One region of the Nonomuraea angiospora genome, then DNA from elsewhere that is predicted to be linked to it. Evidence: riboswitches for the same ligand, from Rfam matches in the RefSeq annotation. Region 1 holds a riboswitch; each other region holds the start of a gene.
The links. Region 1 has a riboswitch for thiamine pyrophosphate ahead of tenA (thiaminase II). Riboswitches for the same ligand answer to the same signal wherever they lie in the genome.
Positions count from the first base shown of each region.

Region 2: another riboswitch for thiamine pyrophosphate. It lies ahead of H4W80_RS36405 (purine-cytosine permease family protein); the one in region 1 lies ahead of tenA (thiaminase II).
Region 3: another riboswitch for thiamine pyrophosphate. It lies ahead of H4W80_RS54175 (FAD-dependent oxidoreductase); the one in region 1 lies ahead of tenA (thiaminase II).

Region 1 is NZ_JADBEK010000001.1:1,613,092-1,618,196, reverse strand. Features, by position in the region: gene H4W80_RS07370 (ArsR/SmtB family transcription factor) at 1-766, opposite strand, end outside; gene H4W80_RS07365 (MFS transporter) at 826-2,025, shown strand; TPP riboswitch at 2,051-2,146, shown strand; gene tenA (thiaminase II) at 2,138-2,845, shown strand; gene H4W80_RS07355 (AfsR/SARP family transcriptional regulator) at 2,826-5,105, opposite strand, start outside.
Region 2 is NZ_JADBEK010000001.1:7,968,407-7,973,511, reverse strand. Features, by position in the region: gene H4W80_RS36415 (PAS domain-containing sensor histidine kinase) at 263-2,113, opposite strand; gene H4W80_RS36410 (methylated-DNA--[protein]-cysteine S-methyltransferase) at 2,208-2,777, shown strand; gene H4W80_RS36405 (purine-cytosine permease family protein) at 2,746-4,077, opposite strand; TPP riboswitch at 4,068-4,183, opposite strand; gene H4W80_RS36400 (rhodanese-like domain-containing protein) at 4,238-4,561, opposite strand; gene H4W80_RS36395 (winged helix-turn-helix transcriptional regulator) at 4,558-4,968, opposite strand; gene H4W80_RS36390 (Fpg/Nei family DNA glycosylase) at 4,974-5,105, opposite strand, start outside.
Region 3 is NZ_JADBEK010000001.1:11,804,334-11,809,438, reverse strand. Features, by position in the region: gene metF (methylenetetrahydrofolate reductase [NAD(P)H]) at 1-77, opposite strand, end outside; gene H4W80_RS54195 (polyprenyl synthetase family protein) at 247-1,314, shown strand; gene thiE (thiamine phosphate synthase) at 1,624-2,262, opposite strand; gene H4W80_RS54185 (Rv2175c family DNA-binding protein) at 2,240-2,614, opposite strand; gene H4W80_RS54180 (NAD(P)/FAD-dependent oxidoreductase) at 2,645-3,814, opposite strand; TPP riboswitch at 3,868-3,985, shown strand; gene H4W80_RS54175 (FAD-dependent oxidoreductase) at 3,975-5,105, shown strand, end outside.

The sequences.
Region 1 (5,105 bases):
GGGCCGACAGGCCGTCGTCGGCCGCGGCGGGCGCGGCCAGGGCGCCCCGCGCGGGGTAGATCATCGCGTACGGCCAGGCGTCCTCCAGGTACGCCCCGACGGCGGTCGTGAACGCCGACGGCAGGAAGAGCAGCCCCTTGCCGCCGAGCCGGCGCAGCCCGTGGAGGGTGGTCAGCTCGACCTCGATCTGCCCCCGGGGCCGCCAGTGGACCTGCGGGCTGAGGTCCTCCAGCGCCGCCGCCCAGCCGTAGGCCGCCAGCCGGCCCGCCCGATGGGCGACGTCGCGCTGCAGGATCGCGCGCAAGCGCGGCCAGTCGTGGGAGAGGATCCGCGTCCAGAGCGCCTCGTACGCGTCGGCGAACCGCTCCACCACCCGCGGCCCCGCCAGCAGCTCCCCGGCCTCACCCGCCGCCGGCCGCCCGGCCAGCGCCCTGGCGATCTCCGCGTGCGCCTGCTCCAGCGGCGTCGCGCGCATGGCGGCCAGCTCCGCCTCGAACGGCACGTCCACCGCCGTCGGCGGCGGGGCGATGAAGGCGACGTTCGTGCCGCGCCGGTTGCCGCTGATCGCGGCCGCGGCCCGCAGCACGGGGTGGGCGCGTTCGAGCTCCCGGTACGCGCCCCGCCACCGCGCGGCCCACCGGCCGTGCACGCCCGCCTCCAGCCGGCCCGCCAGCACCCACTGCGCGTGCATGGTCTCGATCAGCGGCGAGATCGCGAACCTGGTGGCCACCAGGTCCTGTGGCGTGACCTCGATTCTTACCGGCACCTTTCGGTTATATCCGAAACAATCGCCAGCTCGCCGGTCCGGTCCGCACCATCGTGGACGTGCAAGGGGCGACGTTCGGCGAGGTGTTCGCCGTCAAGGAGTTCCGGGTCCTGTTCGGCAGCTTCGCGCTGCTGGTCGGCGGGGACTCGATCAAGATGCTGGCCCTGTCCGTGCTGGTCTACGCGCGGACCGGCTCGGCCGGCCTGTCGGCCGCGGCGTACATGGCGGGCTGGCTGCCGTTCATCGTGGGCGGGCTGCTGCTGCTCTCGCTGGCCGACCGGCTGCCGCCGCGGGCGCTGATGGTGACCGGCGAGGTGGTCAGGGCGGTGACGTGCCTGCTGCTGGCGTTCGGGGGGCTGCCGGTCTGGGCGATGCTGGCGCTGGTGCTGGTCACGGGGCTGTTCACGCCGGTCTTCTTCGCCGCGCGGGCGGCGATGCTGCCCGACGTGCTGCCCGGCGACGCGTTCGTGCTGGGGCGGTCGGTCCTGAACGTGGCCTCCGCGAGCGCGCAGATCGCCGGGCTGGCGGCCGGGGGCGCGTTCCTGGCCGTCGCCGGGCCTTCCGGGGCGCTGGCCACGACCGCGGGCCTGGCCGCGGTGGCCGCCGTGGTGCTGCGGGCCGGACTGCCGTACCGGCCCGCCCGGGGCGCGGCGCGAGCGGGCGCGGTGCGCCAGACGCTGCGGGTCAACCGGCGGCTGCTGGTCGACGGGCGGGTGCGCGGGCTGCTGCTGGCGGGGTGGCTGCCGTGCGTGTGCCTGGCCGGGGCCGAGGCCATGGTGGTGCCCTACCTGGGCGGGCAGGGGAAGGCCGGGGTGGTGCTCGCGGCGGCGGCCGGCGGGATGGCGGTGGGGGAGTTCGCGGTGGGCCGGTTCGCCGCGCCGGGGCTGCGGGAGCGGCTGTCGTTCCCGCTGGCGGTGCTGCTCGGCGTGCCCTGGGTGGGGTTCGCGCTCGGGCCGGGGATCGTGTGGGCCGCCGTGCTGGCCGCCGTGGCGACCGCGGGGCTGTCGTACCAGCTGGGGTTGCAGCGGCGGTTCGTGGAGTCGGTGCCCGAGGAGGTGCGGGGGCAGGCGTTCGGGCTGCAGTCGTCCGGGCTGATGACGGGACAGGCGGCCGGGGCGGCGCTGGTCGGGGCGCTCGGCGAGCTGATCGCGCCCGGGCCCGCGATCGCGGTGGCGGGCGGTGCCGGGATCCTGGTCGCGCTGGCGCTGGCGGGCGCGCTGCGCCCGGGCGGTGTGCGAGAGGCGGCCCCTCGCCTCTGACGGGGTCGCGCGTTCTGCTAGCGTTGGCCGCGACGCGGGGTGCCCGGGCTGCCGGGCTGAGATCACACCCGTCGAACCTGATCTAGTTCGCACTAGCGAAGGGACGTCACCGGTGACCTTCTGTGACACGATCTGGGCGCGCACGGAGACGCTGCTCCAGGCGATCCACGACCACCCGTTCAACGCCGCGCTCGGCGACGGCACCCTCGACCGCGAGCGCTTCGCGTTCTACCTGGTCCAGGACGGGCGCTACCTGGTGGCCTACGCCAAGGTCCTCGCGACCGCCTCGGCCCGCGCCACCTCCCCGGCCGACGCCGCGTTCTTCGCGCAGAGCGCCCACACGGCGCTGGTCGTCGAGCGGGCCCTGCACACCGGCTACCTGGAGGAGTTCGGGCTGACGGCCGGCGAGACGGCGGCCGTGGCCACCTCGCCGACGTGCCTGGCCTACTCCTCCTACCTCCAGGCCACGGCCCTGGCCGCGCCCCTGCCCGTGCTCGCCGCCGCCGTGCTGCCGTGCTTCTGGGTCTACCAGGACGTCGGCGCGGCGCTGCTCCGGCGTACGGCGGGCGCGGCCGACCACCCGTACCGGACCTGGATCGCCACCTACTCCGACCCCGCCTTCGCCGCCTCGGTGGAGCAGGCCAAGGCCATCGCCGACCGGCTGGCCGACAGCGCCGACGCCGAGACGCGCCGGGCGATGGACGAGGCGTTCTGCCGGGCCACCGAGTACGAGTGGATGTTCTGGGACAGCGCCTGGCGCCTGGAGACCTGGCCCACGGGGCAGTGGCTGCGGCCCGAGCTCACGCGAACGACTCGCTGAGCTCCCTGCGCAGCTCGCGGGCCTGGTGCAGGTAATGGGTGGCCAGCGTGGTGCGCCCGGACGAGCGGTACAGCTCGCCGAGCGTCTGGTACGTGTCCGCCTCCCCGCTGCGATCCCCCAGCTGCTGGAAGATCACCAGCGAGCGCTCCAGCTGGTCGGAGCCGTCCGAACGGTCGCCCCTGGCCACCTGGAGGCCGCCCAGGTTCCGCATCGCGTACGCGCCGCAGTGCCGGTCGCCGAGCGCCTCGAAGATGTCCAGCGCGTGCCCCTGGTAGCGCATGGCCCGCTCCGACTGGGCGAACAGGTCGTACATGCGGCCGAGCTGCATCGACACGCAGCCCTCGCGGTGGGTGTCGCCGAGCTCCTCGGCCAGCCGCAGCGCGTCCCCCAGCCACCTGGACGCCTGCTGCAGGTCCCGCAGCGACAGGTAGACGCGCCCGATCGCCTGCCGCGCGTACGCCTCGCCGCTGCGGTCGCCGATGGCCAGGAACATGGCCAGCGCGTGCCGGAAGGACCCGAGCGCCTTGAGATGCCGGCCGGAGAACTGGCTGACCGCCGCCAGCCCGCAGATCGAGATGGCCTCGCTCCGGGTGTCGCCCAGCTCGCGGAAGATGGCGCGGGCCCGCTTGAACATGTCCTCGGCCTCGGCGTACCGGTCCTGGTAGAGGCAGACCTGGGCCAGGCCGCGCAGCATGGCGGCCTCCCCGTGGCGGTCGCCGGCCGCGCGGGCGCTGTCGAGGGCGAGGCGGTGCGTCAGCTGCCACTCCTCCAGCAGGCAGTGCAGGTCGAAGTAGGGGACCAGGGTGGCGGCCAGCCCCCACGCGGACTGGGCCAGGCCCGCGCCGGCGGCCAGCCGTACGGCCTCGACCAGGGACTCCCGCTCGGCGTCGAACCACGACAGCGGCTGGGCGGTCAGGCGGCCGAGGGTCTCCCGCTCCAGGCTCCAGCGGGGCGCGAGGTCGGACGTCAGCCCGAAGAGAGTCGTGGGCAGCCGCAAGGAGGCGTGCTCGGCGGCGGTCAGCCAGCCGCCGAGCACCCGGGCCAGCGCGTTCCGCTCGGTGTCGCCGCCCGCCTTCTCCTTGGCGGCGCAGCGGATCAGGTCGTGGAGCCGGTAGCGGGGCTGGCCGACGGGGTCGGTGCCGGCCAGCCGCAGCAGGTTCGCGTCCACCAGGGTGTCCACGACGGCGTCGGACCGGGGCCGGTCGAGCACCGCGTCGGCCACCCAGCCCGGCACGGACTGCTCGCCGAGCAGGCCGATCGCGCGGAAGGCCAGGGCGGCGTCGTCGGACAGCCGCCGGTAGCTGAGCTCGAACGAGCCGCGTACCTCCAGGTCGCCGGCGCGTAACTCGTCGAGGCGGCCGGCCTCGTCCTCCAGCCGCTGCCGCAGCACGCCCAGCGACCATCCGGGCCGTCCGGCCAGACGGGCTCCGGCCACCCGGACGGCCAGCGGTAAGTGGCCGCAGGAGCGCACGATCGCCTGGGCGGCCTCGCGCTCCTCGGCCACCCGCTCGGGGCCGACGATCCGGCCCAGGAGCTGCTCGGCCTCCGCGGGCGGCAGCACGTCGAGTTCGAGCTGGAGCGCGCCGGGCAGCTCGGCGATCCGCCGGCGGCTCGTGACGAGCACCGCGCTGCCGCTGCCGGGCAGCAGGGCGCGTACCTGGGCGGTGTCGGCGGCGTCGTCGAGGAGGACGAGCATCGGGCGCTCGGACAGCAGGGAACGGTAGAGGGAGGCCCGCTCGCGCACGGTCGGCGGCAGCGCCGCCTCCGCGACGCCCAGCGCGCGCAGCGCCTCGGCCAGGAGGGCGAGCGGATCGGCGGGTTCGGCGTCGGTGCCGCCCAGGCACAGGTAGAGCTGGCCGGCGGGGTAGCCCGCCCGTAACGCGTGGGCGCAGTGCACGGCCAGCGCGGACTTGCCCACTCCCGGCGGCCCGGTCACCACGGCGATCGCGGGCGGCCCGTCCGGCCGGTGCGCCCCGGCGGACAGGGCGCTCGTCACGGCCGCGACGTCCCGCGCCCTGCCGGTGAAGTCCGGCACGTCCGCGGGCAGCTGGTGCGGCGCCGCCGCGACGGGCGCGGGCGGGGCGTCGCCCGCCAGCACGGACGCGTGCACGTCACGCAAGTCCTGGCCCGGTTCGATGCCCAGCTCGTCCACGAGCTGCCGCCTGATCGTGGCGTAGGCGTTCAGGGCCTCGGCCCGCCGGCCGCTGTGGTGCAGGGCGAGGATCAGCTGCTGCCACAGGTCCTCGCGGTAGGGGTGCTC
Region 2 (5,105 bases), 6.4 Mb from region 1:
GTGCCCCCCGCGGGAACACTCCCCGGTACGACCGAAATGCCCCGTTACTCGATCCCAGAAACCGCATCTCGATCACAGCTTGTACACATTGGACGATAGATCAGCTCAACTGTGACCACCTCGTTACCGCCTCGGTGTGTCGGATCCGATAGTGAAACTAGCCCCCGGATGGTCGTGCTCATGGCCTCACTTCGTGAGGCGGCTCGCTCGCTCAGACCCGCCGCCTTCCCTCGCAGCTCATGGCCTCACTTCGTGAGGCGGCTCACTCGCTCAGACCCGCCGCTCGCAGCTCGAGACGCATTCGTGTGCCGCCTCCGGGTCTCGGGTGCGCGCTCACGTCTCCGCCTTGGGCCCTGGCGAGGCTGCGGACTATGTAGAGACCGAGCCCCACTCCACCAAACCGTCTCCGGTCGCCGCTGTCCACCTGGACGAACCTCTCAAAGATCCGCTCTCGGTCAGTCGGGGCGATACCGACCCCCTCATCGTCCACGACCACGACGACGTTGCCGGCCTCGGGCCAGGCCTCCACGCTGATCAGCCCGCCCTTGGGCGAGTACTTGAACGCGTTCTCCAGCAGCTGCCCCAGCACGATGTCCGTGGCCAGGGCGTCCCCCAGCACGTTCGGCAGCCCGTCCTGGATGACGACCTCGACCCGGTGCTTGTCCGACAGCGCGGGCAGCCCGAGCGTGGCCGCGTCGATCCGCTCGGCCAGGTCGAACTCCTCGATCCGCACCTTGAGCTCGTCGGCCCCCGCCCTGGCCCCGAGCAGCAGGTGGTCCATGAGCTCGCCCAGCGACCTGGCCCGCTCGGCGATCGTGTGCACGGCCGAGCGGCGCTCCGGGTCGCTCATCTTGTCCCAGCGCCGGTCGAGCGTGCTGGCGAACCCGCGCACGATCGTGATCGGCGTACGCAGCTCGTGGCTGGTCGTGGCCAGGAACAGGTCCTTGGCCTCCTCGAGCTCCTTGGCCGTGGTGACGTCGCGGAAGTCGATGACCACCTCGCCGGTCTCCTCGATCCGCGCGCTCACCACGTCCAGCCACCGCCCGGTCTCCATCTGGAACGTGACCTTCTCGCCCGGCTTGGGCAGCGGGAACGGCGGCGGCCCGCCGATGACGGCCTCGGCCGGGAACGCGGTGAGCTCGGCGGCGGCCGGGTTCCACCGGACGACCCGCCCCGATCCGTCGAGCACGGCGATGCCGTCGGCGCTGGCGTCGAAGACGGCCTGCTCGTGCGCCCGCTGCCGGACCGCCTCCTGGTAGGCCACCGCGTTGCCGACGGCGATGCCCGCGTGGCCGGCCAGGAGCTCCAGCAGCTCCAGTTCGAGGTGCCCGGGTGTGCTCTGGGCGAACAGCGCGTACAGGGCCCCGTACGGGCGCCCTCCGACGGCGGCCAGGCCCAGCGCGATCGTGTGCAGCCCCTTCAGCCGGGCCCAGACCAGGTCCTCGAGCCCGTTGGACTCCAGCATGACGGTCTTGCCGGTGCGTAAGAGCTTGTCGACGAGGCTCGTACGCAGGTCCGTGGTGGTGCCCCTGATGGCCTCCGGCAGCTGGTACGTGCTGACCAGCCGTAACCGCTCGCCCTCGATCAGCACGAACCCGCCCGCGTCGGCCCCTGTGAGCTCCGTGAGGCTGGCCGAGATCCGGTCGAGCACGGCCGACAGCTCCAGCTCGGAGTTGATGTCGCCGACCACGTCGGTGAGCCGGCGCACCAGCCTGGCCCGGCGCGCCATGCGGTCCTTGGCCACCTGGTCGGCCCGCGCGAGGTGGTGCACGCAGACGTACCCGGCCACGGAGCTGCCCAGCCGCAGCGCGCTGATGTCGACGCGCACGTCGAGCACGGTCCCGTCGTCGCGTAAGCGCTTGGTGCGGACCGAGACCTGGCCGCCGGTGCGCACGCGTTCGAGCACGGCGTTGTGCTCGGCGGTCAGCTCGCCCGGCACGATCGGCGCCCGGCGCCCGAGCATCTCCTCCGCCGTCCACCCGAACAGCCGCTCGGCCGCCTCGTTCCAGACCAGTACGCTCTGATCACGGTCGACGACCACGACGGCGTTGGGCGAACCGGCGAGGGCAGCGCGAGCTATCTCGTCGTCACTACCGGCCCATTCGTCCCCCACTCCTCCATAGTGCACGTGGCGTGGTGAGTGCGTCGGGCGATCCGTCCGATACGCTGCGGTCACGGTGATTCTCGGCGGCAGGGAGGCTGGTGGCATGTCGAGCGGCGATCTCGATGCCCTGTTGCGCGTGACCTCCAGCACCTATCGAGGTGAGACACATCCTGACATCGCGTTCGGCACCTATGACGGGGCCGTCGGAAGGCTGGTGCTCGCGGTCACCGGCAAGGGCATCGCGGCGTGCAGCTTCGAGCCGGAAAACGCGGTGTACGAGCTGGTCACCAGGCACGTGGGCAGCTTCATCGGGCCGGATCCGCGCCGGCTCGACCCGGTGCGCAGGGAGCTGGACGCCTACTTCTCGGGCCGCCTGCGCGCGTTCGCCACGCCCGTCGACCTGACGCTGGCGACATCCTTCGCCCGCACGGTGCTGCAGAAGACGATAGCGGTCCAGTACGGCACCACCACGACGCTGGAGGAGATCGGCGCGAGCATCGGCAGGCCCCGCGCGCTGCGGGCGATCGGCAACGCGCTGGCCTCCAACCCCGTGTGCGTGATCGTGCCGTGCCACCGCGTGGTGCGCGAGGACGGCGCGCTCGGCGACTACGCGGGCGGCGCGGCCGCCAAGCAGCACCTGCTCAACGTCGAAAAGCGCGCGTCGACCAGCTGATCAGCAGGGTGACCAGCACGGCCACGACGGCCGCGCCGAGCGCCCCGTTCATCCACGGCTGCCGGGTGAAGCCGATGGCGTCGCGGACCTGCTGCCAGAAGCCGTCCCACGGCCCGACCGTGGGCGTGGAGGTCGTCAGCCAGTACGCCACGAAGCCGAGGGCCCACGGCACCAGCCGCGACCAGCGCGAGGGCGCGTTCTCCGCGGTGTTCCAGCTCCGCGAGCCGCCGAGCACGAAGTAGTCCACGGCCAGCACCGCGAACATCGGCACGAACACCGCCCCGATCACCCCCAGGAACGCCCCGTACGAGTTGACGTCCACGACCAGGGCGATCGTGACGCTCAGCACGCCGATGGCGACGGAGAACAGGCGCCGGTCGACCCGCGGCATCAGGTTCTGCAGCGAGACCGTGGTGGAGTAGACGTTGGCGAACGACTGGTCGGTCTCCCGCAGCACCAGGATCGCGAAGAACAGCGCGCCCAGCGGCACCGCCACGAACGCGCCGAACACCGACGTCCCGTCGGCCGCCACCTTGTCGGCCCCGGCCACGGCCACCGCGAACACGCCCAGGCCCAGGCAGGCGACCTGGGCCAGCGTGTAGCCGCCGACCACACCGGTGAACGCGGCCCTGCTCGACCTGGAGTGCCGGGCGAAGTCGGCCGCCATCGGCACCCACGACACCGACAGCGCGATCACGTAGTCCACCGCCGGGGCGAACGCCGTCCAGGACCCGCCGGTCTGCGCGGGCGCCCTGGTCAGGAAGAACCAGGCGAACCAGACCATCGACACGATCACGCCGATGGTGACGTACCGCCGCAGCAGCCTGACGGACCCGAGCGGCCAGATCGTGAGCGCGGTGGTCAGCACCCCCGCCGCGATCACCCACACCTGGTACGGCACGGCGCCGAAGATGGCGCTGGCCGCCTTGGCGATCACCCACAGCTCGAACGCGGCCCAGCCGAGCATCTGGACGATGTTCAGGACCGTGGGGACGTACGAGATCCGCGCCCCGAACAGGCCCCGCAGCAGCACCATCGCGGGCTGCCCCGTCTGGGTGCCGGGGACGGCGGACAGGCCCACCATGGCGGTGCCGATCAGGCTGCCGACCACGGTCGCGAGGAGCGCGGCGGTCAGGCTGAGCGGAGCGCCTGGCACGGGGTTGAGCAGGAGCAGCGCGCCGGAGAAGCCGAGGAGGCTGACTCCGAGGTTCGCCCAGAGCGCACCCTGATCGAGCACGCCCAGGGTCTTCGGCGGCCTGCCTTCGAGAGTCAGCGGAACTTCGTCGACGACATGCGTCATCGCACACTCCCTACGCCGGCATTACCCGGACAGGTTCAGGCGGTCGGCAGCGGATCTATGACTGCCCTCTCAGCCCGGCACACCCCGAGCTCCCGCGACGATCTGCAGTTGGCGCCCTCATCATGCCTCAGTGGCGGCGAAACCGCCACAGGGGGTCTTTCTACGCCACGAAAGGCTGCTGCCCGGTCTCGCTGACCATCGGGCGGCGCGCGAACTCCCACGACTGCATGCCGCCGCCGACGTTGACGGCGTCGCGCCCGAGCTGGTTGAGCCAGGCCGCGACCTGCAGGGACCGGCCGCCCACCCGGCAGACGACGTAGACCGTGCGGTCGCCGGGCACCTCGTCCACCCGCCCCTGAATCTGCGTCATGGGGATGTGCACGGCCTCAGGGGCGTGCCCCGCGACCCATTCGTCCTGCTCACGGACGTCGAGCAGGTAAGCGTCTGCCGGAACGGCACTGGCCTCGATCTCAGGAACGGTCATGACTCCATCATCTCGCGCCTGGCGTCGTAGGCCGCACGCGCCGCGGCGATCTCCTCCTGGTGCGTCTCCGTCCAGGTGACCAGCGACTTGATGGTCTCGTGCAGCGTGCGGCCGAGCGGTGTGAGCGCGTAGTCCACCCTGGGCGGCACGACGGGATGGACGGTGCGGCTGACCAGGCCGTCGCGCTCCAGCTGGCGCAGGGTCACGCTGAGCATGCGCTGGCTGACGCCGTCGATCTCGCGGCGGAGCTGGGTGAAGCGCAGGCTCTGGCAGTCGAGCAGGGCGATCACGAGCAGCGACCACTTGTCGGCGATGCGGTCGAGGATCTGGCGCACCTCGCAGTCCTCGCGCGTGTCCCACTGGCGCACGTCGTAGTCGTCGAGCGGTTCCACAGTGCCTTCTTCCATCTCGCTCATTTGAGAAGGCGGGACAGCCGGCGGTCGGCGAGGGGCTTGCCGCCGGTCTGGCAGGTGGGGCAGTACTGCAGCGAGGAGTCCGCGAACGACACCTCGCGGATCGTGTCGCCGCAGACGTCGCACGGCTG
Region 3 (5,105 bases), about 10 Mb from region 1:
GACCGGCCACCGGCGGCGAGCATGTCGCGGACGGTGGGAACACGATCGGGCAGGATGGAGGGTCGACCAAGCGCCATGTCCCAAGGTTACAGGGACCGCGCCGACTCAAGGTCACGGCCATGTCACCCCTGCCGCCACAGCCATGTCACCGGCCCGAGTCGCCCATCATCGTCCATCTCACCCCGGATGCCCCTATTGGGACACCTGCGCATCCGATTCCCCGCACGCGGCCACTAGTCTCAAGGCATGACCACTGACGCCGTTGGCATGGACACCCTGCGCACACAGGTGGAGCGTGCCCTCGGAGAGTTCGTCGAACGGCAGCTGCCCGCCCCCGGTGACCCCGAGCTGGAGCCGCTGCGTACGGCCGCCGACGAGTTGCTGGCCGGCGGCAAGCGGCTGCGTCCGGCGTTCTGTTACTGGGGGTGGCGCGGCGCGGGCGGCACGGACGTGCCCGCGATCTTCACCGCGGCGGCCTCGCTGGAGCTGCTGCAGGCCAGCGCGCTGGTGCACGACGACGTGATGGACAAGAGCGACCTGCGCAGGGGCATGCCGTCCGCGCACCGCCGGTTCCAGGCACTGCACGAGAAGTCCGCCTGGTACGGGTCCGCGGAGCAGTTCGGCGAGGGCGCGGCGATCCTGCTGGGCAACCTGCTGCTGATCTGGTCGGGCGAGATGTGGCGCACCAGCGGCCTGCCGCCCGAGTCCCTGGCGGCGGCCCAGCCCGTGCACGACCACATGCGTACGGAGCTGATGTGCGGCCAGTACCTCGACCTGCTGGAGCAGGCGCACGGCGAGAACACGTTCGAGTCGGCGCTGCGAGTGGCCCTGTACAAGAGCGGCAAATACTCGGTGGAGCAGCCGCTCAGGCTCGGGCTGGCGCTCGCCGGCGGCAAGCTCGAGCCCTGGATGGACGAGCTCTGCACGGGCTACGGCACGCGGGTCGGGATCGCGTTCCAGCTGCGTGACGACATCCTGGGGGTGTTCGGCGACCCGGCGCAGACCGGCAAGCCCGCGGGCGACGACCTGCGGGAGGGCAAACGGACGATGCTGGTGGCCCGCACGCTGGCGGCCGCCTCCCCGGGCGCGGCGGAGACCGTCCGGCGGCTGCTGGGGGATCCCGGGCTGGACGAGCGCGGGGTGGAGACGCTGCGGCAGATCATCGACGAGACGGGCGCGCTGCGGGAGTGCGAGGACCTGATCGGCGACTATCTGGGGGACGCGCTGTCCGCGCTGAACGAGGCGCCGATCACGGTGGAGGCCCGCGCGGCCCTGACGGAACTGGCCATCGCCGCCACCTCCCGCAAGACCTGACCTGACCTGACCTGGGCGGGGCGGGGCAGGGCGAGGGGCAGGATCGCCACCCCAGGGCCCGGCCTCCGGCTCGCCTTCCGGCTCGGAGGCGCCCGCATGGTGGCGGGCGCCTCGTTGGTCGGGGGCCTCGTGGGGTCACAGGGCCCGATGCGGGTCACAGGGCCCGATGCGGGTCACAGTGCCTGATGCGGTGGGGGCCTCGTGGGGTCACAGGGCCCGATGCGGTCGGGGGCTTGTGGGGTCACAGGGCGCGCTGTGGTCGGGCGGCCTCCTGGGGTCAGGGGGCCGCCCCGGTCAGGGCCCTGGTCGTCAGGCGGAGGACAGGCGCTTGGCGAACTCCGCCGCCGCCGCACCCGGGTCCTCCGCGTCCGTGATCGCGCGTACGACCACCACGCGGCGCACGCCGTACGACATCACCTCGTCCAGGTTCGCGAGGTCGATGCCGCCGATCCCGAACCACGGCCGCGAGGTCTCCAGCGCGGCCGCGTGCCGGAGCAGCGGCGGGCCGGGGGCCGGGCGGCCGGGCTTGGTGGGCGTGGGCCAGATGGGGCCGCAGCAGAAGTAGTCGACGCCCGGCTCCGCTGCCGCGGCGGAAGCCTCGGCCACGGAGTGGGTGGACCGTCCGATGACGATGTCGTCGCCGAGTATCTCTCGCGCGACCGTCACGGGAAGGTCGTCCTGCCCCAGGTGGAGCACGTCGGGCCGGGCGGCGTAGGCGATGTCCGCCCGGTCGTTGACGGCCAGCAGTTTGCCGTGCCGGTCGCAGGCGTCGCGGAAGACTTCGAGGAGCGCGAGTTCTTCGCGCGCCTCCAGGCCTTTCTCCCGCAGCTGGATGATGTCCACGCCGCCGGCCAGCACCGAGTCGAGGAACTCCGCCAGGTCGCCGCGGTCGCGGCGACCGTCGGTGCAGAGATAGAGGCGGGCTTCAGAAACCGAGGGCTTGGGCACGCCGCTTGACCTCGGTATGACGGCCGGCCTTGATCGCCTCGATGGGCGATCCGGGCAGGGACTCGTCAGGGGTGAAGAGCCAGCGCAGCGACTCGACATCGTCGTAGCCGGCGTCCAGCAACACGGTCAGCGTGCCGGGCAGGCCCTTCATCACGTCCTTTCCATCGAGGAACACCGCGGGCACCTGCGGCCCGCCGCTCCCCCGGCGAACGCCGAGCAGCTTATGGTCCTTGAGGAGTTGCTTGGCCCGCCCGATCGGAAGGTCGAGGCGCGAGGCCACTTCGGGGAGCGTGAGCCACTCGTCGACGAGTTGGTCGGTCTCCCGGTCGATCTGTGCAACAGAAAGCGTCACGAAACCACAACTACCACATGCCGCGCTTGCTCAAACAACACAATCCCGTAGAGAGACTTCTGGATCTACCAGGCGTTCCGCGTCGAGACGGTGTCCCGCGTCGATGATTCTGCGCCCCTGTACGAGGTCTCGAGGCCGGTCCACGGCGAGCACCGCGGCCAGGGCGTCGTCGGCCGTGAGCCAGACGGCCGACCACTTGCCCTCCGGCTCGCCCCGGTAGATCAGCCGCTCGCCTGCCAAATGATGACCTGCATATTGCACCATGTGCCCGAATTGCTCCGACCAGAAGTACGGAACGGGATCGTACGCGACGTCCTCGCCCAGCAGGCTGGCGGCGGCCACCTCGGGGGCGTTGAGCGCGGTGTCCCAGTGCTCGACCCTGAGCCTGGTCTGCCAGCGGCGCGACCACCAGGCGGCGCAGTCGCCGACGGCGACCGTGTTCGGCAGGGAGGCGCGCAGGTGCTCGTCCACGACGACGCCGTTGTGGAGGTCGATGTCGGCGCCGGTGAGCCATTCGACGGCGGGGCGCACGCCGATGCCCGTGACCACCACGTGGGCGTCCACGAACTCGCCGCCCACCAGCCGCACGCCGCCCTCGTCCACGGAGTCGACCATGGTGTCGAGCCGCAGGTCGATGCCGTCGTACCAGCGCTGGGTGCGGGCCCCGATCTCGGCGCCGACGGCCGTCGCGAGCGGCGCCGGGCCGGCCTCGATCACGGTCACCGCGCACCCGGCGCGGCGGGCGGCGGTGGCCACCTCCGCGCCGATCCAGCCGGCGCCGATGATCACGACGCGGGCGCCGGGGACGAGCATGGCCCTGAGCTCGTGGGCGTCGTCGAGCGTGCGCAGCACGTGTTGCGGGCCGTCGCCGGGCAGCCTGATCGGCTCGGCGCCGGTGGCGATGACCAGCCCGTCGTAGCGGAGCTCGCCCTCGGTGGTCTCCACGACCCCCTTACGCAGCGCCTTGGCACTGACCCCCGCCTGGAACTCCACGTCGAGCGCGGCCAGGTCGGTGTCGACGTAGCTGGTGTCGGCGTCGCCGAACAGCACGGCCTTGGACAGCGGTGGACGGTCGTAGGGGCGATGCCGCTCCTCGCCGACCAGCGTGATCCGCCCCCCGAACCCCCGTGCGCGCAGCGCCTCCACGGTGCGCACTCCGGCCAGGCCCGCTCCCACCACCACGACTTCGTTCACGTTCATGACCCTAACGTGGGCCGGTGTCCGGGTGTCGCAGCGAGGCCGTAGGCTGGGGGCGTAAGACGCGCGGGAGTCCGGCCGTGACCGGGCTGAGAGGAAGGCTGCCATCGGGCCTTCGACCGCAAGACACCTGATCCGGATCATGCCGGCGAAGGGAGCGCGGATGGATGTGATCGTGGGCGGCGGGGTCGTCGGCCTCTCCCTGGCCTGGCGGCTGGCCCGCGAAGGGCGGCCCGTCACGCTGGTGGACCCTGCGCCCGCCTCGGGGGCCTCACACGCGGCGGCGGGGATGCTGGCGCCGGTCAGCGAGGTCACCTACACGGAGGTGCCGCTGCTGCGGCTCGGCGTGGCCTCGCTGCGCCGCTGGCCCGGCTTCGCCGCCGAGCTGGCCGCCGACGCGGGGCTGCCCGGCGCCGAGGCCCTGGACCTGCGCTCCGAGGGGACGCTCGACGTGGCGTTCGGGGCGGACGACCTGGCCGCGCTGGACGAGCTGGCCGCGTACCTGGAGAAGCTGGAGCTGCCCGTCCAGCGGCTGACCGGCCGCGAGTGCCGCCGGCTGGAGCCCATGCTGGCCCCCTCGGTGCGGGGCGGGCTGCTGGCCGCCGGCGACTCCTGGGTGGACCCGCGCCGCGTGACGGCGGCGCTGCTCGCCGCGCTCGACCGGCGGGGAGTCCGGCTCGTACGGGCGCGCGTCGCCGAGCTGCTGCGCGACGGCGGCCAGGTCACAGGCGGCCAGGTCACAGGGGGCCAGGTCACAGGCGGCCAGGTCACAGGGGGCCAGGTCACAGGGGGCCAGGTCACAGGGGTACGCCTGGAGCCGCCCGGCGACGACGACGGGCGGGCCGAGCTGCGGGCGGATCGGGTGATCCTGGCGGCCGGGGCGTGGAGCGCCGGGCTGGCCGAGGTGCCGGTCCGGCCGGTCAAGGGGCAGATCATGCGGTTGCGTTCGCCGCAGCCGCTGCTCACCCGGTGCGTCCGGGGCACGGTGCACGGCACGCCGGTCTACCTCGTCCCCCGGGGCGACGGCGAGCTGGTGGTCGGGGCCACCCAGGAGGAGATGGGCTTCGACACCAGGGTGACCGCGGGCGGGCTCTACGAGCTGCTGCGCGACGCCCGGGAGCTGGTGCCGGGCATCACCGAGCTGGAGGTCTCCGACGTGGTGGCCGGGCTGCGGCCGGGCACGCCGGACAACCTGCCGCTCATCGGCCCGAGCGGCACCCCGGGGCTGGCGCTGGCCACCGGCCATCACCGGGGCGGCGTGCTGCTGGCGCCGCTCACGGCGGACATCCTGCTG